Regions from separate parts of the Actinocorallia herbida genome, predicted to be linked through region 1. Evidence: riboswitches for the same ligand, from Rfam matches in the RefSeq annotation. Region 1 holds a riboswitch; each other region holds the start of a gene.
What was found. Region 1 has a riboswitch for cobalamin ahead of EDD29_RS03995 (CbtB domain-containing protein). Riboswitches for the same ligand answer to the same signal wherever they lie in the genome.
Positions count from the first base shown of each region.

Region 2: another riboswitch for cobalamin. It lies ahead of EDD29_RS38845 (ABC transporter substrate-binding protein); the one in region 1 lies ahead of EDD29_RS03995 (CbtB domain-containing protein).
Region 3: another riboswitch for cobalamin. It lies ahead of EDD29_RS17475 ((2Fe-2S) ferredoxin domain-containing protein); the one in region 1 lies ahead of EDD29_RS03995 (CbtB domain-containing protein).

Region 1 is NZ_RJKE01000001.1:808,324-817,735, reverse strand. Features, by position in the region: gene EDD29_RS04020 (antibiotic biosynthesis monooxygenase family protein) at 273-623, shown strand; gene EDD29_RS04015 (GNAT family N-acetyltransferase) at 1,148-1,426, opposite strand; gene cimA (citramalate synthase) at 1,445-3,019, opposite strand; gene EDD29_RS04005 (branched-chain amino acid aminotransferase) at 3,516-4,607, opposite strand; gene EDD29_RS04000 (3-isopropylmalate dehydrogenase) at 4,805-5,854, opposite strand; adenosylcobalamin (AdoCbl) riboswitch at 5,978-6,121, shown strand; gene EDD29_RS03995 (CbtB domain-containing protein) at 6,124-6,318, shown strand; gene EDD29_RS03990 (CbtA family protein) at 6,318-7,073, shown strand; gene EDD29_RS03985 (AAA family ATPase) at 7,122-9,206, opposite strand.
Region 2 is NZ_RJKE01000001.1:8,560,735-8,570,146, reverse strand. Features, by position in the region: gene EDD29_RS38855 (PspC domain-containing protein) at 1-1,256, opposite strand, end outside; gene EDD29_RS38850 (FecCD family ABC transporter permease) at 1,330-2,355, opposite strand; gene EDD29_RS38845 (ABC transporter substrate-binding protein) at 2,352-3,380, opposite strand; cobalamin riboswitch at 3,438-3,622, opposite strand; gene EDD29_RS38840 (ATP-binding protein) at 3,713-4,852, shown strand; gene EDD29_RS38835 (LuxR C-terminal-related transcriptional regulator) at 4,849-5,478, shown strand; gene EDD29_RS38830 (hypothetical protein) at 5,488-6,408, opposite strand; gene EDD29_RS38825 (RNA polymerase sigma factor) at 6,414-6,974, opposite strand; gene EDD29_RS38820 (LCP family protein) at 7,226-8,584, shown strand; gene pcrA (DNA helicase PcrA) at 8,589-9,412, opposite strand, start outside.
Region 3 is NZ_RJKE01000001.1:3,758,681-3,768,092, reverse strand. Features, by position in the region: gene EDD29_RS17490 (Dyp-type peroxidase) at 1-850, shown strand, start outside; gene EDD29_RS17485 (DUF4437 domain-containing protein) at 1,030-1,923, opposite strand; gene EDD29_RS17480 (TetR/AcrR family transcriptional regulator) at 2,006-2,566, shown strand; gene EDD29_RS17475 ((2Fe-2S) ferredoxin domain-containing protein) at 2,581-2,937, opposite strand; cobalamin riboswitch at 2,979-3,137, opposite strand; gene EDD29_RS48105 (hypothetical protein) at 3,127-3,789, opposite strand; gene EDD29_RS17465 (GNAT family N-acetyltransferase) at 4,093-4,653, shown strand; gene EDD29_RS17460 (MDR family MFS transporter) at 4,703-6,190, opposite strand; partial or broken gene EDD29_RS46950 (dihydroxy-acid dehydratase domain-containing protein) at 6,808-7,179, shown strand; partial or broken gene EDD29_RS46945 (dihydroxy-acid dehydratase domain-containing protein) at 7,286-7,423, shown strand; gene EDD29_RS46940 (dihydroxy-acid dehydratase domain-containing protein) at 7,500-8,411, shown strand; gene EDD29_RS17450 (lysophospholipid acyltransferase family protein) at 8,612-9,355, opposite strand.

The DNA of each region.
Region 1 (9,412 bases):
AGAGCGGAAAGTCCTTCCCGCCGTTTCCAACGTGTGGACGCGGCCCCGCGTCCCCGTCTCGGGCACGGATTCGGCGCACATCCCGGCACCTGAGCGCTATCGGCATCAGGAGACCCTCCCGTCACGCGACCCAAGGGTGCGCCGCGCAAGCGCGCGGGCCTGCGGGCTTCGGGGTGAGTTGTCCACAGCGCCGTCGGATGCTCGACGGGCCGGGCCTATAGCGTGGGGGCGGTGCGCCGGCACGGGGCCGGCGCGGCGGCGAGGAGGCCGGAATGTCGGTTGTGCGGATCAACGTGCTGACGGTGCCCGAAGGCTCGGGCGCGGAACTGGAGAAGCGGTTCGGCGCACGGGCCGGGCTCGTCGAAGGGTCGGAGGGCTTCGAGGGATTCGAACTGCTGCGCCCCACCGACGGCACGGACAAGTACCTCGTCTACACCCGCTGGCGCAGCCAGGAGGACTTCGAGAACTGGACCAAGAGCGCCGCCTTCACCCAGGGCCACGCCAAGGCCGCCGCCGACGCCCAGGGCACCGGCCACGGCCATGGCCACGGCCACGGCGGCCCAGCCTCCACCGCCGCCGAACTGTGGGGCTTCGAGGTCATCCAAAAGGTCGAACCCCAGTAAGCCCCCCGAACAACCCGAACCGCCGAACCCGAACCGCTCGACGCGGCGCGGGCTCGACACGAACGGGCCTGAGTCGCGAGGGGGCCGCCGTCGGCGCGCCCCCATGCGGGGCTCGGCGCGGGCCGGGCCTGGACGGGCGCAAGGCGGGCCGGGCTCGACATGGCTGGCTTTTGAGTCTCTAGGGCTCGCCGCTCGCCGCTCGCCCAAAGGTGAAGGGCCGGGCGCGCGCTCGGCGCGGGTGCGACTCAGCCCTGGAGAAGGGGAGACACCCGCGCCCGGCACGATCGCCCGCGGCGCGGGCACACCCCATGACGCGGATTCCGCTGAACGGGTTCCAGCGCGACCGCGGGCCATGGGCCCTGATGAGGAATCACACCGGTGTGATCGGGCGCCCCGGCGTCTGCCCCGGAGACCTGTGAGCCGTTAGGAGAGCAGGCCGGAGGGGCGGGCGCCGGGATCTGCGGCGCCCGATCACCGCCACGCCGAAGGCGGGACAGAAATCACGCCGAAGGCGGGGGCGGAAATCACGCCCTCAGGTCTTCGTATTCAGGGTGGCGGGACATGTACTCCTTGACGAACGGGCAGCGGGGGACGACCTTGAAGCCACGGGCGCGGGAGTCTTCGAGTTCGCCCTTGACGAGCCTGCCACCGAGGCCCTGGCCTTCGTAGGCCATGTCGACCTCGGTGTGCAGGAAGGTGATCACGCCGTCCCGCACCGAGTAGGTGGAGAAGCCCGCGAGCTCTCCCTCGTCGGTGAAGATCTCGTACCTGTTGCGCTGCGGGTTGTCCGCTACCTTCGGCATGATCAGATTTCTACCAGTTCAGGAGGCGTCGTAACCCGCGCGGAGCAGGCAATACGTCACAGCCTCCTCGAGGGCCTCCCACGAGGCGGCGATGATGTTCTCGCCGACGCCGACGGTGCCCCATTCGGCCTTTCCGTCGGAGGAGTCGATGAGGACGCGGGTGACGGCGTCGGTGCCGTGCGAGCCTTCGAGGATGCGGACCTTGAAGTCGACGAGTTCCAGCGTCGCCAGCTCGGGGTACAGCCGCTCCAGGGCTACCCGCAGGGCGGTGTCGAGCGCGTTGACGGGCCCGTTGCCCTCGCCGGTGGCGACGATCCGCTCGCCCTTGGCGTGGACCTTGACGGTCGCCTCGCTGACCTGGGTGCCGTCGGGCCGCTGCTCGACGATCACGCGCCACGACTCGACCTTGAAGTAGGAGGTCCTGGCGCCCGCGAGCTCCTCGCGCAGCAGCAGCTCGAACGACGCGTCCGCGGCCTCGAACGTGTAGCCGCGCGACTCCAGGTCCTTGACCCGGGTGACGACCTCGGCGGCCTTCTCGCCGGACAGGTCGTAGCCCAGCTCCTTGCCCTTCAGCTCGACCGACGCGCGGCCCGACATCGACGACACGAGCATCCGCATGTCGTTGCCGACACGGGCGGGGTCGAGGTGCTGGTAGAGGTCAGGGTCGACCTTGATCGCCGAGGCGTGCAGGCCCGCCTTGTGCGCGAACGCCGAGTATCCGACGTAGGGGGCCTGGGAGCCGAGGGTGATGTTGGTGACCTCCGACACGGCGTGCGCGATGCGCGTCATGTCGGCGAGCTGGGCGTCACTGACGAGGTCCATCCCGCGCTTGAGCTGGAGGTTGCCGACGACGGTGAAGAGGTTGGCGTTGCCGGAGCGCTCGCCGTATCCGTTGGCGCAGCCCTGGACATGGGTGGCGCCGGCCCGGACGGCGGCCAGCGAGTTGGCGACGGCGCAGCCCGAGTCGTCGTGGCAGTGGATGCCGACGCGGGCACCGGTGGAGACCACGTCGTGGACGACGTCGGCGAGCTCGTCGGGGAGCATGCCGCCGTTGGTGTCGCAGAGGGCGACGACGGAGGCGCCGGCCTCTGCGGCGGCCAGAACCGCCTCCAGGGCGTAGGCGCGGTTGGCCTTGTAGCCGTCGAAGAAGTGCTCGGCGTCGACGAAGACCCGCTGGCCCTCGGCGGTCAGGTGCGCGACCGTGTCTCGGATCATCGCGAGGTTCTCCGCGAGGGTGGTGCGCAGCGCCAGCTCGACGTGCCTGTCGTGGGCCTTGGCGACGAGGGTGACGACCGGGGCGCGGGAGTCGCGCAGCGCGGCGACCTGCGGGTCGTCGGCGGCCTTGAGCCCGGCCCGGCGGGTCGCGCCGAACGCGGCGAGCTTGGCGTGCTTGAGGTCGAGCTCGGTCCGCGCGAGCCGGAAGAACTCGGTGTCCTTGGGGTTGGCGCCGGGCCAGCCGCCCTCGATGAAGCTCACGCCGAGCGCGTCCAGGTGCCGGGCGATCACCAGTTTGTCCTGGACGCTCAGGTTGAGGCCCTCCTGCTGGGATCCGTCCCGCAGGGTGGTGTCGTAGACGTGGAAGCCGTCGCTCATGGGTGGTGCCCCTCAGATCAGAAGGTCCGGCGAAACAAAAAAACCCCTCACGGGACGTGAGAGGTCTGCGCGCCGGCGATGTCCTTTTAGCCGACGCGCCGTCCGATAATGATCAGGCCGGAGCGCATAGTGCTCCGCAGTCTGCCACACGTGTTACAACCCCGTCACATCGATCTCAGATTCCGAGATGGATGTCACACGGCGTCCATCTCGTGAGACGGACGTCCCAGGACAGAGCCCGTGCCGGGTTCTTCCACAGAGCGCCGAAGGCGCGGCCGCTCACACGAGGCGAGCCCCCCAACGGTTTTCACACGAGGTGAGCCCACCGACGGTCTTCCAGGGAGCGCCGCCAGGCGCGGCCGCGCACGTGATCGGGCGCCCCTGGGCCGCCCCGTAGGCCCCCAAGGGCCGAAGGGGCGGCCCAGGGCGCGAAAGCGCCCGATCACCAGCCCGACCGCAGGCCCCCAGGGCCGGAGGTCGGGCCGGCGAACACAGCTCAGGCGAGGGTCGTGATCCACTGGTAGGGGTCGGGGCGGTTGCCGTACTGGATGCCGACGAGTTCCTCGCGGAGGCGGAGGGTGGTCTGGCCGCCTTCTTCGGAGATCGTGAACTGGCCGTCGGCGCCCTTGACCTGGCCCACGGGGGTGATGACCGCGGCGGTGCCGCAGGCGAAGACCTCGGTGAGGGCGCCGGAGGCGACGTCGTCGCGCCACTGCTCGACGCTGATCGGCTCCTCGGAGACCTTGATCCCGAGGTCGGGGGCGAGGCGGAGGATCGAGTCGCGGGTGATGCCGGGAAGGATCGTGCCGGTGGCGGGCGGGGTGATGATCCGCGCGTCGGCGCCGGAGCCGTAGACGAAGAAGAGGTTCATGCCGCCCATCTCCTCCACCCAGCGGTGCTCGGCGGCGTCGAGCCAGACGACCTGGTCGCAGCCCTGCGCGACGGCCTCCTGCTGGGCGACGAAGGCCGCGGCGTAGTTGCCGCCGCACTTGGCGAAGCCGGTGCCGCCGGGGGCCGCGCGGGTGTACTCGGTGGACAGCCAGACCGAGACCGGCTTGATCGCGCCGGAGAAGTACGCGCCGGACGGGGAGGCGATCACGCAGAACAGGTACTTCTGCGACGGGTAGTTGACGCCCATGCCCGTCTCGGTCGCGATGATGAAAGGCCGCAGGTACAGGCTGTGGCCCTCGCGGGTGGGGACCCAGTCCCGGTCGGCGTCGACGAGCAGGCGCAGCGCCTCGAGGAAGGTCTCCTCGGGCAGTTCGGGCATCGCCATGCGACGGCAGGAGACGTTGAAGCGGGCGGCGTTGGCCTCGGGCCGGAAGCTGACGATGGAGCCGTCGGGCTGGCGGTAGGCCTTCATGCCCTCGAACAGTTCCTGGGCGTAGTGGAAGACCTTGGTGGCCGGGTCCAGGGAGAGCGGACCGTACGGCCGGAGCTGGGCGTCGTGCCAGCCGCGCTCGGTGTCCCACTCGATGGTGATCATGTGTTCGGTGAACACCTGCCCGAACCCGGGCTCCGCCAGCACCGCCTCCCGCTCCTCGGGGGACTTGCGCTGCTCGGCGAGCTTGACGGCGAACTCGATCATGTCTGTCCAAACCTCTTCCGGGACACCGGGAAATCCTCCGGTGCTCTCCATTGTGTGCTCTGTCTCACGTTCGCGCGACCTGGACCTTTCAGACGACGCGGTGCACACCGGAGAAACCAAAAAACGGGCGCACCGCGTCCGCGGCACGCCCGTCCCGACACCCGAAGATCCTCCGGGCGGAGCCAGGTGGCTGCCGCCTACCCGGCTACTCGCTTGGCGATGTCGTCACCGATCTGCTGGGTGGAACGCGCACCCGAGCGCTCGGTGAGGTCCGCACCGACCGCATGCTCGATCTTGCGCGCAGCCTCGGGCAGGCCGAGGTGCTCCAGCAGCATCGCGACGGACAGGATGGTGGCCGTGGGGTCGGCCTTGCTCTGCCCGGCGATGTCGGGGGCACTGCCGTGGACCGGCTCGAACATCGACGGGGCGGTCTTGTCCGGGTTGACGTTGCCGGACGCGGCGAGGCCGATGCCGCCGGCGATCGCGGCGCCGATGTCGGTGATGATGTCGCCGAACAGGTTGTCGGTGACGATCACGTCGAAGCGGGCCGGGTTGTTCACGAAGAACATCGTGGCCGCGTCGACGTGCACGTAGTCGGTGGTGACCTCGGGGAACTCCGCGGCGACCTGCTTCAAGATCCGCTGGTACAGCTCACCGGCGAAGGTGAGGACGTTGTCCTTGTGGACCAGGGTGAGCTTGCGACGCGGGCGCGAGGCCGCGATCTGGAAGGCGTACCGGATGACGCGCTCGACACCGAAGGCGGTGTTGACGCTCTCCTGGGTCGCGATCTCGTGCGGGGTGCCCTTGCGCAGCACGCCGCCGACGCCGGTGTACGGCCCCTCGGTGCCCTCGCGGACGACGATCATGTCGATGTCCTCGGGGGTGACGCCCGCCAGCGGGGTCTCGACGCCGGGGAACAGCTTGACCGGGCGGAGGTTCACGTAGTGGTCGAGGGCGAACCGCAGCTTGAGCAGCAGCCCCCGCTCCAGGGTGCCCGACGGGACGGTCGGGTCGCCGACCGCGCCGAGGAGGATGGCGTCCTGCCCGCGGATCTCCTCCAGGACCGAGTCCGGGAGGACCTCGCCCGTCCGGTGCCACCGGGCGGCTCCGAGATCGTAGGAGGTCTTCTCGATCGCGAGGTCGTACTGACCGGCGATCACATCGAGGACCTTCAGGCCTTCGGCGACGACCTCGGGGCCGATGCCGTCACCTGCGACGACTGCGAGTCGGATGTTGCGGGATGCCATGGCGGCATCCTAGTGCATCCGTCTCATGCATCGGGCATCCGTCTTACATTTCAAGACACCTCCCGAGACGCCGGGAAGGGCACGGCTTGACGGGCGGCCCTGCGAAAGAGCACCCTCCAGGGGACAAGTACATACAGAGGCGACGGTGTGCAGGAACCCGGTGAGAGTCCGGGACGGTCCCGCCACTGTGATCCGGCCGCGGCCGGAGAGTCAGAACACTGACCCGTCGTCCTCCCTGATCCGGGGCGAGGCACCCCGTAAGGAGAACCATGAACACTCCCGAGACGACGGCGGTAATCGGCGCACAGCCCGCGGCCGTAAGCGATCTCCGTACCTATGTGTTCCTCGCGATCGCCCTTCTCGCGGCGTTCGCCACCCTCTACGCCCTCTTCTTCGCCCCGCAGACCGTCCTGCACGAACTCGCGCACGACGGCCGGCACCTCTTCGGCGCGCCCTGCCACTGATGGCCGCCGATCTCCTCCCCCGGCTCCTCGGCCGGGGCGTCTTCGCCGGTGCCCTCGCGGGCCTGATCTCGGGCGGTTTCGCCTTCCTCGTCGCCGAGCCGGTCATGGACCGGGCGGTGGAACTGGAAGGCGAGCGATCGGCCGCGGAAGCGGCCGCCGCAGGCGTCCACGAACACGCCGAGGAGGTGTTCACCCGCTCCGAGCAGCACCTCGGCCTCATCCTTGCCTCGGTAGGGGCGGGCATCGCCTTCGGCATCATCTTCGCCGCCGTCTACTGGGCCGTCTTCCGCCGTACGTCGGCGGACCGCCCCTGGCAGCGTTCCTTGACGCTCGCCGGAGCCGCCTTCACGGGCTACTGGCTCCTCCCGTTCATCCGCTACCCGGCCAATCCGCCGGGCGTGGGCGACGAGGGGACCCTCCAGCAGCGGACGCTGTCCTGGGCCGCGGCCATCGTCCTCGGCCTCGCCGCGATGTTCGTCGCGTGGCGGGTCCACTCGGCACTGCGGGCCAGGCCCGACCACGTCAGGCAGCTCGCGACCGGCGCGGTGCCGGTCGCGGGGCTCGCGGTGCTCTTCCTCATCCCCGCCAACCCCGACGCGCTTCCGGTGCCCCCGGAGCTGCTGTGGGACTTCCGGATCCTGGCGGCTGCCTCGGCCGTCATCCTCTGGACGTCGCTCGGCGTCGGCTTCGGGCTCCTCGGCCTGCGCGCCGCGGCGCCCGCCGAAGCGGCGGAACCCCTGCCCGCACCCGCCTGATCCGGACGCTGCGCGCCGGGCGGGCACGACTCCGCCCGGCGCGCCGCGTCAGACCGGCGGGGCCAGCAGGACCGCGAGCCGCTCCGGCCCCGAGACGCCCAGCCGGGTGCAGATCTCGGCGATCTGCTCGGCGACGGTCTTGGCCGGCATCGCCATCTGCTCGGCGATCTCCGGCTCGGTCCGGCCCGCCGCGACGAGTTCGGCCATCTCGTACTGGATGCGGCTGAGGTCGGGCACGGCCGCGGTGCGCAGCGCGGGCGTGCGGACCTGGTCGGAGCGCTGCGCGAGCACCCACGCCCTGGTCCCGGCCGCGGCGGCCTGCTGCTTGTCCCAGTGCACCTCGGCGGCCTGCGCCGCGGCCTCCGCCGCGTGCAGCGCCATGCCGAGCTCCTCGAACTCGAACGACACCCCGATCAGCCCCGACCAGTCGCCCGCCGCCGACGCCTCGGCGTGCCTGGCGCACAGTGCGGCGAGGTCGCCCTCAGCGTCCTCGGCGAGGTAGGCGAGCCGGTCTGCGACGACGCCCGCGGCGCCGAGCCGCACGACGTCGTGCAAGGCGGTGAGCGCGTAAGGCCGCAGCTCCAGCGCCTCGGCCGCGGCCGCCGCGTCCAGCAGCCCGTGCACCGCCGCGCCGGTCGCACCCTGGGCGACCAGCAGCCAGGGGCGGGCGAGGGCGACGGGGAACCACAGCGCGCGCAGCGTCGGCAGGGCGCGCCGGTCGGCTTCGGCCAGCGCGTGCCGGGCGGTGGCCAGGTCGCCCGCGAGCGCCGCGGAGTGCGCGAGCTCGCCCAGGCAGGGCCCGGCGAACAGCGATCTGCCGCGCTCCAGCATCCGCGCGCCGTCCCAGCCCTCGCGCAGCGCCGCGTGCACCTGGCCGCGGGCGCGCAGCACCCGCGCGCGGGTCGCGGCTCTGGCGACGGGATCGTCCGACGGGGTGCCGTGCTCGGCCGCGGCGTCCAGGTCGCCGACGCTGATCCACACCCACGCGCGCGCGAACTCCAGCAGCGGGCCGGACTCCGGCGCCTGCTCGTGCCAGTGCTCGACGTGGCGGAGGCCCGCGCGCACCTTCTCCAGCGCGGCGGTCGCCTGCCCGGTGAGCGCGGCGGTGACGGCTTCGACGGTGTCGATCCTGGTCCGGATCGCGGGGTCGGCGTCGCTCAGCTCGGCGGCGTCGTCGGCGAGGTCGAACGCCTCGCGGTTGGCGGCGCGGTGCACCGCGAACGCGGCCCGCTGGGCGAGCAGCCGCTGGCGCGCGGCGGGCATGCCGACGGTCTCCAGCGCCACCGACAGAACCCGGTCGGCGTCCTCGGCGCGGCCCAGGCCGTAGGCGAGGACCGCGGCGCGGGCGCAGGCGAGCACGGTGCGCGCCTTGTCCTCGGGGCGGCGCGGGGCGTCGGCGAGCATCCGCTCCGCTTCTTCCGCGGAGCCGAGCGCGGCGAGCAGGGAGGCGCGCGCGATGGCCTCCTCCAGGGAGGCGGGGCCGTCCCCGGCGCGCGCGGGCACCTCCTTCCACTGGCCGCCGTCCAGGACACCCGTGGACCGTCCGGCGCGCAGCAGCTCGTGCAGCAGGCGCAGGTCGCCGCCGGTCGCTTCGGCAAGGTACTCGGCGGTCGGCTCGTCCACCTCTTCCAGCACGGCGAGGTCGGCGAGCGGGCCCAGTTCGACGCGGCCGAGCGCCAGCCCGGCGAGCGGTTCCGGCACCTCCTCGCCCGCGGTGACCAGGCGCATCCGGCCGGAGCCGGCGAGCTCGGCGAGCAGCAGGCCGGAGTCGGCGTCCAGCTCGTGCACGTCGTCGACGACGACGGTGAAGGCTCCTTCACCCGCGCGGGCCAGCAGGGCCTCGACCCCGGCCGCGACGTCCTTGACCGGGGTACGGATTGGGAGGAGGTGAGCAAAAGCCCCGAACCGGACAGCAGGGGCCTGGCCCGCCCGGGCCTCGAGCACCGGCGTGTCGACCGTCGCGGCGAACTCGTGGATCAGCCGGGACTTGCCGACTCCCCCCGGTCCGATGACGAACGCCCCCACCAGCGACGGGTCGAGCACCGCGGTGCGCACCGCGGCCATGTCGGCGTCCCTTCCGCGGAACGGCCACGCGGTCCCCACATCGGGAGCGAAGATTCCCCAGCGCGTCACGACCAGCCCTCAACTCTCCGGTGCGTCCCGGGCCACACCTCGACCTCGCGGTCACGGACCATCTGACGCCTGCCTCCTGCCGACGGTTCGCAGTTCATCAGTGTCTTTTACAGCGGGCGGTAGCCGCATTTCTCGCCGCCGGGCGGAACTCGAAGAAACAGGCGGCAGCCCTTACGCGGCCGTGAGGAAGTCAAGGCGACCTCCAG
Region 2 (9,412 bases), 7.8 Mb from region 1:
ATGCCCTTGACGTGCACCTCGAGCGTCGGCGGGTTCTGGCCCGACCCGTCGAGCACCTGGTCGACCTTGACCCGCGGACCGCTGTTGATCTTCTTGTCGACGGTGATGTCGCCGAGGCCCGTCGCGGCGTGGAGTTCGACCCGGGCGTGCGCGGGCAGCACGATCCGGATGCCGCCGAGGCCGAGCCGCGCGTCGACCCGGTAGCGGGCGCCCGGGGTCAGCGCGAGCGTGGTGAGGTCGAGCTTTCCGGTGCCCGCGACGATCCGGTACGGCTGGGTGGATCCCGGGTCGACGGGCCGCCACTCGACGTCGCCGAAGCGGCTGCCGGCCGGGAGTTCGGTGGTCGCGGTGCTGGTGAGCAGCGCCAGCGACAGCAGGGCGCCGACCCCGACGAGCCCGCGCGGCCTGCCGAACCAGGTCCCGGTGACCAGGCCGAGGCCGACGACGGCGAGCGCGGCGCTCAGCGCGAGCTGCTGGAGGTGGTCCTGGCTGAGGCCGGCGTTGTTCCCGACCGCGGCCGCCGCCGCCCCCGCGAGGACCAGGGTGGTCAGGGTCAGCCACTTGCCGCCGCGCTTGCGCGGGCCGCAGGGCGAGGTGGCTCCTGCGGGCCGCTTGACCTCTCCGGGGGGCGGGACCGCGGCCCCGGGAACGGCTCCCGGGGCCGCGGCGGGCGCGCTCAGGTCGACGCCGATCCCGCCGAGCGGCCGGGCGGGGATGGGCCGCAGCGTCGCGAGGTCGATCCACTCCGCCTGCGCGGCGGGGCGCGGGCCGCCCGTGACGCCGGCGGCGCCGGACGCCTTGGCGGGCTCCGGGCCCAAGGGCTCCCCGCGCAGCCCGTCGGGCAGGGTCCGCGCCGCTTCGACGAGGTCGACCCCCCGGGTCTGCGCGATCATCCCGATGAGCAGCACGATCATCAGCGCCCCGAGCACGCCCGCGTCGAGCCCGCCGGTCGCCCCGCTGAGCACGATGTCGAGCACGACCCCGCCCGCGAGCGCCACGCCGAGCAGCGAGAGCACCGCGGACCCGGTCATGACGCGCCGGGCACTGCGTTCGACGAGTCCCGGACCGCCATCGGGCTCGGCCATCAGGACCGCCGCGAGGATGTACAGCGGGATCGCGGTCCACGTGACGAAGACCAGCACCCCCCACCCGATCCGGAACACCAGGGGGTCGATCCGCGTGTACCCGCCGAGCCCGGCGCACACCCCGGCGACGAGGCGTCCGTCGGCCCCCCGGGCCAGCCTGTCGGTCGTCATGCCCCCATGGTCCCCTGCCCCTTCCCGCCGCGGTATCCGGGACAGCCCTGACCCGACCCTGATTCCCGGGACGTCACCGGGCCCCGCGCCGCGAGGTGCGGTGCAGGATGATCACGAACGCCGGGACCCCGATCAGCGAGGTGACCACCCCGACGGGCACCTCCTGCGGGTCCAAGGCGGTCCGGGCCGCGGTGTCCACCCAGACCAGGAAGATCGCCCCGGTCAGGGCGCTGACGGGCAGCAGCCGGAGGTGCCCGGGCCCGGTGAGCGCGCGGGTCGCGTGCGGAAGGACCAGGCCGACGAACCCGATCGCGCCCGCCGCGCTGACGAGGGCCGCGGTGAGCAGCGCCGTCGCGCACAGCAGCACGATCCGGGTCCGCGCGACCCGGACGCCCAGGGCCACGGCGGCGTCCTGGCCGAACGCGAAGGCGTCCAGGTCGCGCGCGTTGCTCAGACAGATCAAGAGGACGACCGCGAGGACCGCCGCGCAGACCCGGACGTCGGTCCAGGTCGCGCCGCTGAGGGAGCCGAGGAGCCAGAACAGGACGCCGCGGGTGGTCTCGGCGTCGGCCGAGGTCAGGACGATGAACGAGGTGAGCGCGGAGAACAGCTGCATCGCGGCGACGCCGGAGAGCACCACCCGGTCGGTGCTGCCGCCGACCCGCAGGCCCAGCAGCAGGACGAGCCCGAACGAGAGGATCGCGCCCGCGAACGCGCCTCCGGAGACCGACAGCACGCCGCCGCCGAATCCGAGCACGACGACGAGGACGGCCCCCGTCGAGGCGCCCGAGGAGACGCCGAGGACGAACGGGTCGGCCAGCGGGTTGCGCAGCAGCGACTGCATGACCGCGCCGCACACCGCGAGGCCCGCCCCGCAGACGGCGGCCAGGAGCGTCCGGGGCAGGCGCAGCTCCCACACGATGCCGTCCCGGATCGGCGTGAGGTCGGCCGCGCCGAAGCCGAGATGGGCCGCGACGACCCGCCCGACCTCGGGCACCGTGAGGTCGGCGGGGCCGATGGTGATCGCGATCGCCACCGAGACGGCGAGGGCGACGGCCCCCGCCGTCCACAGCAGGGGTCCGCGCGGCGCGGCTCTCACCCGGCGAGCCCGAAGCGGCGCAGCGCCTCGGCGACGAGCTCGACGCCTTCGACCGTCCGGATCGTCGGGTTCATCGCCTGCCCGCTGAGCAGCACGTACCGCTGGTTCTTGACCGCCGTCATCTCCCGCGTGACGGGGTGGCCCTCAAGGAACCCGATCTTCTTGGCCGCGGTCTCGGCGGTCTGTGATCTCCGGGTGAGGTCGCCGATGACCAGGACGTCCGGGTCGCGTTCCGCGACGGTCTCCCAGTTGATCTGCGGCCACTCGTCGGTGGTGTCGTCGAACACGTTCCGCAGCCCGAGCTCGTTCGTGATGACGCCGGGCGCGCCGCAGCAGCCCGCGAGATACGGTGCCTCGGCGTTGGCGAACCAGTACATGACCGACACGTCCGCGCCGGTGGCACTGTCCGCGGCGGCCTCGAGGCGGCCCCGGAGCGAGGCGACGAGGTCCTCGCCGCGCTCGGGGACGCCGAAGATCCGGGCGAGGTCGCGGATCTCGCCGTAGATCGCGTCCATGGTCAGCGGGGTGGTGCGGGACCCGTCTCCGGTGCCGCCGTTGTCCTTGCCGACGCAGTCCGACGGCGACAGGTAGGTCGGCACGCCCAGCTGCTCGAACCTGTCCCGTTCCGCGACGCCGCCCGTGCCGAGCGTGGAGGCGAAGGACGCGGCGACGAAGTCGGGCTCGGCGGCCAGGACGCGTTCGAACGACGGGGCGTTCTCGGCGAGGCGCGGCACGCCTGCGTCGGCCCCGGTGAGGCTTTCCGGCAGTGGGTCGGTCCAGGTCGCCGTCCCGGCGAGCCGGTCGGCGAGGCCGAGGGACAGCAGGATCTCGGTGACGCCCTGGTTGAGCGAGACGGCCTGCCGCGGCGCGGCCTCGACGGTCGTCTTCGCCCCGCAGTTGTCCAGGGTGAGCGGGTAGCCGGACGGCCCGGACGCGGTGGTCTCCGCCTTTCCGGAATCGACGGCGCAGCCCGCGGCGAGGACGGCGAGCAGGGCGAGGCAGGCGGTGGGGCGTGCGAAGGGCACGGTGATCCTTCTGGCGTCGAGGGCTCAAGCGCGGAGCCCGTCCGTACGGGGGACGCCTCCCGGAGGAGGCCGCCAGCAGGTCTTCGGACTCGGGTTCCGCCGGACACGGCGCCTTCCCGGGGATCGCTCCCCAGTGGCCTGATGCCGTGCCCGTCACCCTCACCGCTGCGCGTCAGCTCCGGATTCGCACCGGATTCCCTGGCCCGTGCAGAACGGGCGCGACTGGCCCGGCGAAGCTATCAGGAGGCTCCGGGCCACCCTGACGCGACCCTGAGAGGGAATGGGGGTGGTTCCCCGATGCGCGCGGGCCGTGGAGGGTGTGGAATCGGGGGATGGGGTCAGAGGGCATCGTCCGGCTGGAGCGCCGCCGGGACGGCAGGTTGCTCGCCGGCGTGTGCGCGGGGCTGGCCGGGCAGTTCGGGCTGGAGCCCGTTGTCGTGCGGCTGGCGTTCGTGGTGCTGGGCGCGGCGGGGGTGTACGGGATCGCGGCCTATGCCGCGTTCTGGATTCTCACCCCCGCGCGCGACGAGGAGCGGCGCAGGCGCGATCCGGCGCAGCTGCTCGCCTACGCGCTCCTCGGCGGCGGCCTTTCGCTGCTGACGGGGGTGTCGGGGCTGGCCCAGATCGCCCTGTGGCCGGTCCTGGTCGTCGGGATCGGCGCGGTGATCCTCTGGCAGCAGGCGGGGCGCGACCAGCGCGAGCGCTTCGTCTCGCTGCCGCAGGGCATGTGGTGGCGCAGCCTCCTCGGCGCGCTGCTGGTGACGGCGGGGATCGGCGGGTTCTTCGCGCAGCGGGTGTCCCCGCAGGACATCCCGCAGGTGCTGCTGGCCACCGCGATCATCCTCACCGGGGTGACCGTCGTGATCACCCCCTGGCTGGTGAAGCTCTGGCAGGAACTCGACGCGGAGCGCGCCGAACGCGTCAGGTCGCAGGAGCGGGCCGAGGTGGCGGCGCACATCCACGACTCGGTGCTGCACACCCTGACCCTCATCCAGCGCAACGCGCACGACCCGAAGGAGGTCGCGCGGCTCGCCAGGTCCCAGGAGCGCGACCTGCGCGCCTGGCTGTACCAGCCCAAATCCGACTCGTCCCGGATGTTCGCGGCGGCCGTCCAGGAGACGACCGCCGAGGTGGAGGACCTGCACGGCGTCCCGATCGAGGTGGTCTGCGTCGGCGACTGCCCGCTCGACGACCGGATCGGCGCGATGATCCAGGCGGCCCGCGAGGCGATGGTCAACGCCGCCAAGTACTCCGGCGCCCCCAACGTCTCGGTCTACGCCGAGGTCTCCGGCGACGATCTGGAGATCTTCGTCAGGGATCGGGGCAAGGGGTTCGACCTCGAAGGGGTCCCGGCCGACAGAATGGGCGTGCGGGGTTCGATCATCGGCCGGATGGAACGGCACGGCGGTACCGCCCGGGTGCGCAGCGCCCCCGGTGATGGCACCGAGATCAGGTTGGAGCTGAAGAAGTGACGCGTGTGGTGCTGGTGGACGACCACCAGATGTTCCGGACCGGGGTCCGCGCCGAACTGGGTCCGGAGATCGAGGTCGTCGGCGAGGCCGCCGACGTCGACTCGGCCGTCTCGGTGATCGCGGCGACCTTGCCCGAGGTGGTGCTCCTGGACGTCCATCTGCCGGGCGGCGGCGGGGTCGAGGTGCTGCGCCGGGTCCTGCCGTCCAAGACCACCAGGTTCCTCGCGCTGTCGGTGTCGGACGCGGCCGAGGACGTCATCGGGGTCGTCCGGGGCGGGGCGCGCGGCTATGTGACCAAGACCATCTCCGGCCCCGAGCTGACCGCCGCGATCGGCCGGGTGGCGGAGGGAGACGCGGTGTTCTCCCCCCGCCTGGCGGGATTCGTCCTTGACGCGTTCAGTGCGACCGACGCCCCCGCTGCCGATCCCGAACTCGACCAGCTCACCGCGCGCGAGCGCGAGGTGCTGCGCCTCATCGCGCGCGGCTACGCCTACAAGGAGATCGCCAAGGAGCTGTTCATCTCGGTGAAGACCGTCGAGACGCACGTCAGCAGTGTGCTGCGCAAGCTCCAGCTCTCCAACCGGCACGAGCTGAGCCGCTGGGCCGCCGCCCGCCGCCTCGTCTGACCGCCCCGGCTACGCGGGGGGAGCCAGGTCGAGGACGGCCGAGCCGTCCGTCACCTTCTGCCCCTTCGTCTCGCGGAGGCCGAGGTAATGGGCGGTCTCCGGGTCGACGAAGATCTCCCGCAGCACCCCGTCGGACCCGTCGATCCCGAACGACGTCGCGGAGCGGCCGATCCAGTCGGTCGCGTTCTCGGTGGTCTTGACGCCGGGCAGGGCGCCGAGCGCGTCGATGAGCTTGCGGCGGCCTTCCTCCGGGCGCAGGGTCGCGGCGAGGATCTGCTGGATCCTGCGGAACTGCACTTCGACGAGCCCGTCCTTCCCGGATCCCCCCTTCTCGATGTCGATCGCCAGTTCCTTGAGCTCCTCGATGACGTCCTCCACCGAGGTCCCGTCCCCCTTGCCCTCGAATTCCGGCGCCGCGCGCTGAGGTCCCTTCCGCACGACCCAGACCCCTGAGGGGTCCTTCGGGGACGGCAGGGCGGCGTCGGAGGAGTCGCAGAGCTTGCCGGTGGGGTCGGGGGGCGAGCCCAGGACGCAGCCGTCCGCGGTCTGCGCGTAGGTGACGGTGAGCGGGCCCTTCGCGGACTTCTCGGCGGGCCAGGAGGCCGGGTCCGTCGCCGCTTCCAAGAGGTCGTGGATCTCGGAGGGCACCGGCACGGCGGTCATGTCGTCGGTCTCGGCGGTCGTGGCCGTGACCGCCGGGTTCGCGGACGGAGCGGAGGCCGGCGGGCTGCTCGCGCCTTCGCCGCCGGACCAGAGGACGGTCGGAACGGTGATGATCGCGGCGGTCGCGGCGGCGGCGACGGCCAGGGCGGGCCAGCCGCGCGGGGACGGGAGGCGGCGGACGCGGCCGGTGAACTCGGGGGCGGACAGGGGCGGCGGGGTGTGTTCGAGGCTGCGGCCGAGGTCGCGCAGGTGCTTCAGGTCGTCCATCGGGATCACTCCTCGTCCGGGTCGGTCAGGGGGTTGCCGCCGAGGGCGGCGCGGGTCTTGCGGCGGGCCCGGTTCAGCCGGGACCTGACGGTGCCGACGGGGATGCCGAGGGCGCGGGCGGTCTCCTCGTAGGTGAGGTCGGCCCAGGCGACGAGCAGGAGGACGTCGCGGTCGCCGGTGGCGAGTCCGGCGAGGGCCGCGGCGAGCGCCGATCCGGCCGCGGTGGCTGTGAGATCCATCACCACGCGCTCGTCGTCGGCGGGCGCGGAGAACTCCGCGTGGGTGCGGGCCAGTGCCCGGTATCGGGTGATCTCGTCGCGCCGGTGGCGGGCCACGAGCCGGGTCGCGATCCCGTACAGCCAGGGCCGCGCGTCGGGGTAGGCGGAGTTGTACCGTGCCCGTTTCCGGAAGGCGGTCAGGAAGGTTTCGGCGACGACGTCCTCGGCGGCTTCCGGACCGATTCGTCGGGATACGTGCCGGTAGAGGGTGTTGGCATGCCGGGCGAAGAGACCGGAGAACAGCTCGGGTCGGTCCGCGGAGGCGACGATGAGGGCGGCGTCGGACATGGCCGGGTCCGCCGGTGCGGATCGCGGGGGACCGGCCGCTTCGGGGGGCGGCTCGGCCGGGTCCTGGGACTCGGGAGGTGTTCGGAGAACTGTCACGTCATGTTCTCTCCAGAAGCCGCCGCGGGGGTTCACGCTCGGGAACGAAGATCGGGCGGTTCGGCCGAAAGGCAAACATTTCGTCCCCGTCAGACGTCTTCATTATTGATCTACTGTTCGGGAGCGTGACCGATGGCGAAGGTATCTTGGCGGGGATGAAGCGCACGATCTGGATCACCCTGGCCTCCGCCGCGGCGTGGGGCACCGCCCATTTCCTGACCGGGCGGCGGGTGGTCGGCGCGCTGCTGCTGGCGCTCCAGGTCGCCCTGGCCGTCGGCGTGCTCGTGCTGGTCGGGCCGCTCGCCGACGACGCGACCGAGTGGTTCGTCCAGCCGCAGTGGCTGAACGTGCTGCGGGTCGGCATCGTCGCGACCGGCGCGATCTGGGCGGCGGTGATCGTGCGCTCCTACCAGCTGGTGTCGACGGGCCGTCCCGTGCTCGTCGGGTTCGTCATCGTGCTGTGCCTCGCCGTCGCCGCTCCGCTGGCCTACGCGGTCGAGCTGACCCGGGTCTCCCAGGACCTCGTCAACGACGTCTTCGCCAAGGGCACCAAGAAGAACCCGTTCAACGGGGTGGACCGGATCAACCTGCTGCTCATCGGCGCCGACGCCGCGCCCAACCGGCCGGGGGTGCGGACCGACAGCATGACGGTCGCCAGCATCGACACCCGCAAGGGCACCACGACGCTGTTCAGCCTCCCGCGCAACCTCGAGGACGTGCCGATGCCGACCCCGGTGTCGCAGGCGGCCTTCCCCGACGGCTTCCAGGGCGACGGGGCGGGCAGCCCCGGCCTGCTCAACGAGGTCTTCCAGTGGGCCGAGGACCACCCGGACATCGTCCCGGGCGTCGCGGACGGGAAACGCGGCCCCGACCTGCTCAAGGACACCGTCGGGGGCGTCCTCGGCCTCCAGGTGGACTACTACGTGATGGTGGACATGGCCGGGTTCGCCCAGCTCGTCGACGCCGTCGGCGGGGTCCGGATCAACGTTGCCGAGGAGCTGGTCTACGGCAAGCAGAGCCAGGGCCGCATCCCGGCGGGCGACCAGATCCTCACCGGCGAGCAGGCCCTGTGGTTCGGCAGGACCCGCACCAACAGCGACGACTACAACCGGATGGGCCGGCAGAAGTGCCTGCTCTACGCGCTGTCCCAGCAGGCCGACCCGGGCACGCTGCTCACCAGGTTCCACGGCATCGCGGGCGCCGCCAAGCGAGCGGTCTCCACCGACCTGCCGTCCAACGCGCTGCCCGGGCTGATCAGGCTGTCGAAGAAGATCCGCGGCAAGGACGTGCGGAGCGTCCAGTTCGTCCCGCCGCTGATCAGCACCGCCTACCCGGACTGGGAGCTGATCCGCGCCAAGGTCACCGAGACCCTGGCCGCCAAGCCGGCCCCGGCCAAGAAGCCGACCGCGGTGGTCGGCCCGGCCGCCGCGACGACCGCGCCGGAGACCCCGGCCGCCGAGGCGACCGCGACGGAGCCGGCCGAGCCGGACTCCCTCGCGACCACCTGCGGCTGAGGCGTTACAGCTTCTCGATCGGGGCCCAGCGCAGCACGAGGTGCTTGACCCCTTCGCCGCTGCCGAAGTCGACGGACGCCGCGGCCTTGTCGCCGACGCCGTCCACCGCCACGACGGTGCCGAGCCCGTACTTGTCGTGCGTGACGCGGTCGCCGACGGCGAGGTTCGGCACCGCGCGGTTGCCGGGCGAGCGCGCCCCCGCGCGGGAGGCCGCCGACGCCAGCGCGGGCGCCGTGATCGGCTCCGCGGCCTTCTCGACGAGCAGGGTCGGCGGGATCTCCTTGAGGAACCGCGAGACCGGGTTCGACTGCGGCGCGCCCCACGACGAGCGCATCTGCGCCCGGGAGACGTGCAGCCGCTCCCGCGCCCGGGTGATGCCGACGTAGGCCAGGCGGCGCTCCTCCTCCAGCTCCTTGGGGTTGCCGAGCGCCCGCAGGTGCGGGAACACGCCGTCCTCCATGCCGGTGAGGAACACCACGGGGAACTCCAGGCCCTTGGCGGTGTGCAGGGTCATCAGGGTGACCACGCCCGCGCCGTCGTCGGGGATCTGGTCGGAGTCGGCGACCAGCGAGACCCGCTCCAGGAACGCGGTCAGCTGGTTCGGCGGCTGGGCGTCGGCCTCCTCGCGGTCGGCGTCGCCCTCGGCGAACAGGTCCTCGAACTCCCGCGCGACGTTCTCCAGCTCCTGGAGGTTCTCGACGCGGGTCTCGTCCTGCGGGTCCTTGGACGCCCGCAGCTCGGCCAGGTAGCCGGTCTTGTCCAGCACCGCCTGGACGATCTCGGCGGGGCCGTGCCCGGCGACCATGGCCTGGAGCTCGTCCAGCAGCG
Region 3 (9,412 bases), 3.0 Mb from region 1:
GATCCCGGCCCGCCTGACCGTGACGTTCGGGTTCGGCCCCGGCCTGTTCACCGCCGCGAAGCTCGAGCACGAACGGCCGCTCACCGCGCTGCCCGCCTTCAGGACCGACCGGCTCGAAGACCGGTGGACCGGTGGCGACCTGCTCGTCCAGCTTCGCTGCGAGGACTCCGTCACCCTCACCCACGCGCTCCGCCTCATCGCCAAGGACGCCCGCGCGTTCGCGACGGTGAAGTGGACCCAGCGGGGCTTCCGGAGGCCGGAATCGTCCCAGGAGGTCGGGCAGACCCAGCGCAACCTCATGGGCCAGCTCGACGGCACGGTCCAGCCCACCGACCTCGACCGGGCCGTCTGGATCTCCAGCGGCCCGGAATGGCTGCGCGGCGGCACCCTCGTGGCACTCCGGCGAATCCAGATGAACCTCGAGAAATGGGATGAGGCCGACGAGGCGGCCAAGGAGTTCGCGATCGGCAGGAAGATCACCGACGGTGCCCCTCTGACGGGGCGGAAGGAGCACGACGAGCCCGACTTCCAGGCCGCGGACCGCTTCGGCCTCCCCGTCATCGACGCCGCCGCGCACATCCGCCTGGCCCGCGTCGACGACCCCGCCCAGCGAATGCTGCGGCACGGCTACAACTACGACGACGGCCTGTCCGACGACGGCGTGGTCGAGTCGGGCCTGCTGTTCGCCGCCTATCAGGCCGACCTCGCCCGGCAGTTCATCCCCGTCCAGCGGCGCCTCGCCGAGGCCGACCTCCTCAACCTCTGGACGACGACGATCGGCTCCGCCGTCTTCGCCCTGCCCCCGGGTTGCGGCCCCGACGGCTGGATGGGCGAGACCCTCCTCGCCTGACCGACCGGGAACACAGCGAGCGCCCTGCCCCGGCAGGGTGCTCGCTGTGTTCGTCCCGACGGCGCCGGGACGGGCGCCGCGACGCCGGGCGGCCAGCTCGTCTCAAGGCCGACGGGATCCGGCCACCGCTCCCGGCACCCGGTCTGCGGGCGCGGGTACCGGCCGGGACCGGACCTGGGTCACTGGTAGGAGGGATCCTGCCAGGGGCCGATGCTGCGGGAGCGGACCGGCTCGACGTACCGGGGACCGACGCTCTGCGGGAATCCGTCGCCCCAGTTCGTCGGGTCGCCGGTCATGACGACGCGGGCATCGTCGGTGTACCAGTCGACGAGGTCGGCGTCGGAGCGGACGATCCAGGTGCAGCCGAGCTCGGCGTCGGCGGTGAAGTCGCCGTGCCGGATGAGGGCGGGCCGCCAGAAGTAGGTGCCGGGCCACATCCTGCCGTAGTTGTAGTCGAAGCCGCCGTCGAGGCAGTAGGCCTCCTCACTGCACGGGTGGTGGGCGAGCGGCTCCTCACGCCAGCCGGGCTTGGCCTTGATGAGCCGTGTGTAGAAACCGGTCTTCTCGTCCCGGTGCAGCAGCTTGATGTAGAGGCCGGGCACGGGGGTGCCGCCGAGGTCGAACCGCATGGGGCTGCCGTCCGCGACATCGATCCACGGCATCGCCGCGGTGTCGAGGACGACGAGGGCCTGGTCGTCGCGGACTCCCGGCAGGCTTTCCGCGGCGAGGTCGAAGTGCCAGTCGCCGTACTCGCGGAACAGGAGGATCTCGGTCCCTTCGGCGGCGGACACGGGAGGCGTCCAGACGCCCGCGGGAGCGGTCCAGTATCCGCCGGCGCCCAGGACGGTGCCGCCGACGGTGACGCTGCCGGACAGCACGTACCACTCGGTGTCGGCCCTGTGGACGCCCGCGGGCCGCGACCAGTCGGAGGCGAACCGGACCTTGAGGGAGGCCGACCCGTCCTCTTCGTCGTAGCTGAGGTTGCGCTGCTCGGCGGCACCGGTGGCGTGCTGGAACTCCGCAAGGTGCCAGATGAGGTCGCGTTCGTCGACGAGTTCCACGTGCGGGCGCATGGGCCCTCCTTCACGTCCAGGGGTTTGCGGTGCAGAACGTACCGTTAATTGAATTCCGGGACAAGTTGTAGTGTTAACCCTCGTGACCAGACCAGGACGCCCCACGGGACCCACCGGGGACACCACGGCCGTCGTCCTCACCGCCGCCCTCGAGCTGCTGCTGAGCGAGGGCGCCGCCGCGCTGACCCCGCAGCGACTGCACACCGTCACCGGCGTTTCCCGCTCGACGGTCTACCGGCATTGGCCGTCGCCGCGGTCCGTGCTGGAGGCGCTCGTCGCCGTCGCCCCGCTCACCCCGCGCGAGCCGGCCGGGGACCTCGGCACCGACCTGCACGCCGAGGTCGACCGGCTCTGCGACAGGCTTCGCGACAGACCCGTCGGCGGGATGCTCCAGGCGCTCGTCGCCGCGGTCGCGCTCGATCCGTCGGTGGCCGACCTGCGCCGCCGCTACATCACCGACCTCTTGGCGCCCTTCCACGCCGCGCTCGGCGACGCTGCGGTGCCGGAGGACGAGGCCGAGGACGTCGTCACCTCGGTCATCTCGCCGCTGCTGGTCGACGCGCTGCTCCTGGGCCGCGCGCCGGGGCGCACGAGAGCGCACCGGACGATCGACGAGTTCCTCGAGGGACGCGCGCGCCGGTGACGGACCCCGCGAGGTCAGCGGCGGCGGGGCGGGGTGAAGAGGTGGAGGTCGAGGATGGGAGGCATGGGGGCCACGCCGGGGCCTCCGGCGCGCAGCCAGGCGGCGACGTCCTCGGTGGCGGCCGCGCCGTTGACGAACTCCAGCCAGATGTTGCGGGCTCCGGCGGCGCGGCCTTCGGCGGAGGGCTGGACGACGATGACGTTCGCGCGTTCGCAGACGTCGAGGCAGTCCGACACGCGGACCTCGGCCTCGGCGCGCAGCCGGGCGAGCTGCGCGTCGTGGTCGACACCGGCGATCTTCGGGCTGCCGCAGCAGCAGTCACGGCACACCGTGACCCTGCACGGCAGGCTCCGGGCACATTCCACGGGCACGAGGCCGACTCCCCTCCGGGGAGATCCGCCCCAGACGTCGCGAGGAGGCGAGACGGGTGAGTCTCCTGGCTTCCGGCTCGCCGCCGTCCCCGTCCTCTCGGACGGCGGGCAGGCGCGCCGTTCACAGTGGCGGGACCGCGCCGGATTCACACCGGCTTCCTCAGTCCCCGCTCGCCAATAACGCCCACATCATGACATATCCCGGCCGGAGGCCTCCGTCGTCAACGCCGTCGGGCCCTCGCCCCGCCCGGTCCCGACCGGCCGACGAGCCCTGCTTCCCCACGGCTCAGGATCCTCGACCTCAGAGGCAGGACCTCTCATGGCGAAGGTCGCCACGACGGCGTCACCGCGACACCGCGACACCGCGACACCGGCCGAGGGCACCGTCACGATCGGCGCGGGCGACTCGCGCCCGGTCGCGGTCCTGCTCCAGAACCGGACCGCGCACGCCGACGAGCGGGCGCGCGTCTCGGTGATGGGCGACAACGGCGCGAGCGGCGCGGCCGGCGTCGCGCCGCGGCCCGCCCCTCCTGGCCGCACCGCCACCGAAGGCCCGGCCGCGAGTCCCCGCCCGAGCCTTTCCGCGGCGGCGCGGGCGCCGCTCGGGCCAGAGAGTGTCCGGTGGATCTCGGTCGATCCAGAGGAGTGCGCCGACCAGGGTGATCCCGGCTTGGCAGTGGTGGGCGGGTTTGCCGTGGCGGGTGGCGATGGCGCGCCATTGCTTGAGCCGTTCGATGCAGCGACCCCGCCACGGAAGCCCGACGCCGGTTTCCACAAGATCCCGTTCAACACCGTCCGGCGATCCGGCCGCCGGCCACCACGAGCCGCCTGGACGGGAAGAAGAGGCTCCACCCTCGCCCAGGCGGCATCGGTCAGCTCATGACGAGCCGAACACCAAGATTCACAGGACGTGGCCTAGCATTGCAACGACAGGTGGTGATCAATATGTGCCTCCGTGTATTTATTGATCCGTGGTCGTTGTTGATGTTGATGCTTGGTCTCGGCAGTTTTCGGACTTTCTGGCGGTGTTCGCGCATCGGTTTCCGCGGGTGGAGTCGCGCGGCAGATGGCCTTCTACCAGTACTGGAAGCACATCGGGCGCCGACCGGTCGGTAGTCTCCGCGTGCGGTGGGGCGTTCCGGAGGGGGAGGCGTGGTGGGCGGGCTGGCGGTGCCGCGGATCCGGTTCGGGGAGCGGGTGCTGCGGGAGTGGGCGTACGGGGACGCCGAGGTGCTTCGGGAGGCGGCGGAGGATCCGTACATTCCGGTCATCACCACGGTGCCGCGGGAGTGGAGCGAGGAGGCGGGGCGGGCGTTCGTCGAGCGGCAGTTCCGACGGGCGGAGGACGGGACGGGCTATCCGTTCGCGATCGTCGATGAGCGGGGCCGGACGGTCGGGCACGTCGGGGTGTGGATCCGCGACCTGGACCTCGGGCGGGTGTCGATCGGGTACTGGGTCGTGGCGTCGGCGCGCGGGTCGGGCATCGCGGCCGCGGCCGTCGGGACGCTGGCGGAATGGGCGGGGGCGCACCTGGGCGCCGCCCGCGTCGAGCTGCACATCGAGCCGTGGAACGCCGGATCGGTCAGGACGGCGGAGAAAGCGGGCTTCACCTGCGAAGGGCTGCTGCGGTCCTGGGGCGAGGTCGGCGGCGAGCGGCGGGACATGCTGATGTTCGCCAGGATCGTGGGAAGCGCGGCGCGACCGGCCGCGTCCTGAGAACGGGACGGCCCCCGCGAAGAAATTCTCGCGGGGGCCGTAACGATCGCTAGTGGAACGCCACTTCCTTGGTGAGGGCCTTGTCGACGGGCTTGATGAGGAAGGAGAGCGCTATGGCGAGGAGGCCGAGGACCGCGCCGCAGAGGAAGGCGTCCTGGATTCCCGTGGACTGTGCGGCGAGGGGGGCAGTACCGGATTCGGCGGATGAGGTGGAGCTCATCGTCATGATGGTGATGAAGAGGGCGGTTCCCGCGGCGCCGGCGAGCTGCTGGAGCGTGTTCATGATCGCGCTGCCGTGGGAGTACAGGTCCGCGTCGAGGGAGCCGAGCGCTGAGGTCATCAGCGGAGTCATCGCGAAGCCCAGCCCGAGGCTGGTGAGGACATGAGCGGTGATCGCGAATCCGATGGGCGTGGACGCGTCGAGCATGCTCATCATCACCAGCGAGACGGCGAGCGCCAGGGTGCCGGGGATGACCAGCGGGCGCGGGCCGAAGCGGTCGGCGAGCCGACCGACGAAGGGCGAGACGAGCCCCATCATGAGGCCGCCGGGCAGCAGCATCAGGCCGGTCTCCAAGGTCGTCAGACCGCGGATCGTCTGGAGGTAGATCGGCAGCAGGATCAGCGCGCCGAACAGCGCGCCCATCGCGACGAGCAGCAGGAGTACACCGATGACGAACGAGCGGTTCCGCAGCGGGCGGAGATCGAGCAGGGCGGCGTCCTCCCGCTGGAGCCTCAGCTGGCGCGCCACGAACAGCGCGAGCGCGACGGCCCCGGCGGCGAGCGGGAACACCGGGGCGACCGGGGCGTGGCCGCCCGCGGACTCGCCGATGGCGCTGAGCCCATAGATCAGGCCACCGAAGGCGACGGCCGACAGCAGCGCGGAAGGCAGGTCGAACCGGACCGGCCGCGGCGTCCCGCTGTTCTTCACCAGGGCCGCACCGATGATCACCGTCACGGCCGCGATGGGCAGCACCGCGAGGAACAGCCACCGCCAGCTCAGGGAGGCGAGGATCAGCCCGGAGAACGTCGGGCCGACGGCGGGGGCGACCGCGATCACGACGGACACCAGCCCCATCGTCCGGCCGCGCCGCGACGCGGGGACGAGGGTGAGGATCGTGGTCATCAGCAGCGGCAGGACCAGTGCCGTCCCCGACGCCTGCACGACCCGCGCGACGAGCAGCACGCCGAAGTGCGGTGCGAGCCCGGCGAGCAGCGTGCCGAACGCGAAGAGGGAGGTCGCCGTGATGAAGACGGACCGGGTGCTGAACCTCTGGAGGATCAGGCCGGTCGTCGGGATGACCACCGCCATCGTCAGCAGGTAGCCGGTGGTCAGCCACTGCGCGGCGGTCGCGGTGACGGCGAACTCCGTCATCAGCTTCGGGATCGCCACGCCCATGACGGTCTCGTTCAGGATCATCACGAAGGCCGCGAGGATCGGGACCCCGATCGCGATCTTGACGTGCCGGGGCATCGGCTCCCCGGAATCGGCGGCCTCGGCTATGTGGCTGGGCTCAGCCAGGGTCTCGGGTCGCTCCACAGTCGTACGTGGCCTTTCTCATCTCGCGTGCGGCTGTTCCGGAGGCGGTGCACCCGCCCGAACACAAAAACGGGCCGAAAACCGGCCCGAACGAGGCTTAGCGAGCGCTTTGTCGGTTTCCCGCCATGGTGCCCTCCCCCGTCGCCGAACCGCAGCGAACGGTTCGACTCCCAGGTGAACATCCAGATCACCGAAAAACTTCCGCCCCCGGCCCGGATCTCCACCCGGTTTCACGGCCCCCGACCCTACGCACGCCCCGCCCACCCCCTCAACAGGTTTTCCGGCACCGCCACCCCAGCCGTCCAGAGGACGCGACCCGGTCACCAGAAATGCCGCAGCGGCGGCGAACGTACAGGAGGTGCCGGCCCTCTGTCGGTGTGCGGCGCAGCGGAGAGCGGTGCCCCGGCACCGGCCGTACGTGTGCGGGGTGCGGTCTCGGGGAGCGGGGAGCGGCCTTGGGAGGCGGGCCGCCAGGGGTACCCGGTGGAGATCGGGGTGGTCTGCGGGGGCCGGGCGGTGGTGCTCGAAGCGCAGCAGGCCGCAGCGGGGGCGGCGTCCGCGGAGGCGTCGGTCGACTCGGGCTGGGGCGTGTAACCGCGGTCGACGACGGCATCGCGATGGGCCATGAGGGGACGCTGTACTCCCTGCCGTCCCGCGAGCTCTTCGCCGGCTCCGTCGAGTACATGGTCCAGGCGCACGGGGCCGACGTGCTGGTGTGCGTCTCCAATTGCGACAAGATCACGCCCGGGATTCTCATGGCGGCCCTCCGCCTGAACATCCCCACGGTGTGCGTGTCCGGCGGCCCGATGGAGGGCGGGCGCGCCGTCCTCACCGACGGGATCGTGCGCACCCGCCTGGAGCCGGTCACCACGATGGCCGACGCCGCCGACACCGCGGTCTCCGACGCCGACCTCGCCGCGGTCGAGGCGAACGCCTGCCCGACGTGCGGCTCGTGCGCCGGCATGTTCACCGCCGACTCGATGAACTGCCCGGTGGAGGCGCTCGGCCTCGCGCTGCCCGGCAACGGGACGGTCCTGGCCACCCGCCACCGCGCGCCGGGCCCCGTACGAGGAGGCCGGGCGGACGGCCGTCGCGCTGACCCGGCGCCACTACGAGGACGACGACGCGAGCGTGCTGCCCCGCTCGATCGCCTCCCGTGCGGCGTTCGACAACGCGATGACGCTCGATCTGGCGATGGGCGGCCCGACCGACACCGTGCTGCACCTGCCGGCCGCCGCGCACGAGGCGGAACTCGACTACTCGCGCACCGACATACTCGCTCACCGACATCGAGGCCCGCTCCCACCTCGTGCCCTACCTGTGCGAGGTCGCCCCGAACGGTCCCTACCTGATCGAGGACGTGCACCGGGCGGGCGGCATCCCCGCACTGCTCGGCGAGCTGCACAGGGCGGGGCTGCTGGACGAGGACGTTCACACCGTCCGCTCCGGGTCGCTGAGGGAGTGGCTCACGGAGTGGGGGTCCGGGGGACTCCCCTCCGGCTCGGGCCGTCGACCTTCTTCCACGCCGCTCCCGGGGGCGTCCGCTCCTCGGAGGCGTTCTCCCGGTCCGCCGCCGAGAGTCCCTCGACGTCGACGCCTCGAGCGGCTTTATCCGGAACGCCCCCACGCCTACTCCACCGACGGCGGTCTCGCGATCCTGCGCGGCGGGCTCTCCCCCGACGGCGCGGTCGTCAAGTCCGCCGGGGTCCCTGTCGGCGTGGAGGTCCTCACCGGGACGGCGATCGTCACCGAGTCACAGGAGGAGGCCACCGAGGCGATCCTGTCGGGCCGCGTCGCGCCCGGCACCGTCCCGGTCATCCGCTACGAGGGCCTGCGCCGCGGTCCCGGCATGCAGGAGATGCTCCACCCGGCCGCTCATCTCAAGGGCCGGGGCCTGGCCGGCTCCTGCGCGATCCTCACCGACGGCCGCTTCTCCGGAGGCGGCTCCGGCCTCTCCGTCGGCCACGTCTCCCCCGAAGCCGCCGCGGGCGGCCCCCTCGCCCTGGTCGCCGACGACGGCACCATCACCATCGACGTCCCCGCCCGCACGATCACCCTGGACGTCCCAGAGGGGACCCTCACCACCCGCCGCGCCCTTCTCGAATCCACCACCGGCCACCGCCCGAGATCCCGCCGCCCCCTCTCCAAGGCCCTCCGCGCCTACGCCGCCTTCGCCCGATCCGCCTCCACCGGCGCGATCCGAGACCTCCCGGACGGCTGAAGCGGACCGTGCGGTGCCGCGCAGCTGAGCGTGTGCCGGAGAGGGATCGAGCCGGGCCGTGTCATGGTGCCCGCCGAGTCGGAGGCTCGATCTTGCGTCTTGCGGCTGCGGGACTCCGCGAGCGGACAGGCGATCACCGGCGCGCTCAGGTCCGGCCGAGGCCCCCTTCCCGTGGCCTGGGCCGGACCTGAAAAAGGAGGTCAGTGGCCGTTCGGGAGGGGGGTCGTCAGGGCTTCGGTGATGGCGGTGCGGGCCACGGAGGTGAGGGCCGGGGCGTCCTGGGGGGTGAGGTGCCTGGTGGGGAGGGGGGTGCCGATGGTGATGTGGACTTCGGCGCGGCGGATGCGGAGGCGGTGGGCGGGCCAGACGGTATCCACGCCGCGGAGGGTGACGGGGAGGATGGGGACGCCGTGGGCTATGGCGATCATGAAGGCGCCGGACTTGAAGGGGCGCATGCCCGTTTCGTAGGAGAAGGTGCCTTCGGGGTAGACGAGGAGGGAGCTGCCCGCGGCGAAGGCTTCGGCGACGCCGCGGTTGATGGAGCCCTGGTCCGCGTTGCGGCGGTCCACCTCGACGAGGCCGGCCGCGCGCATCGCGGGGCCGAGGAGCGGCACCCGGAACAGCTCGCGCTTGGCGAGGATGCGCAGGCCGCCGCCGAAGACGGCGAGGTGGATCATCGGGTCGAGGTTGGAGGTGTGATTGGAGACCACCACATAGGTGGCGGAACGCTCCAGCCGCTCCAGGCCGTCGACGGTGATGCGCGCGCCCGTGGCCAGGCACCAGAAGCGGGCCCAGGTCCGCAGGATCGCGTCCACGGCCCGGCGTCGCCGCTCTCCGCGCAGGGGCAGGAGCAGGACGGCGAGCGCCCCGATCATCGTGGCGAGCAGCCCCGCGGCGAGGGCCGGAATCGTGCGCCAGGCGGGGCCGTGATCGCCGCCGGTCATGCCGCACCCGCCACGGGTACGGCGGCCATCACCCCGGCGGACCGCCGAAGCGACGGC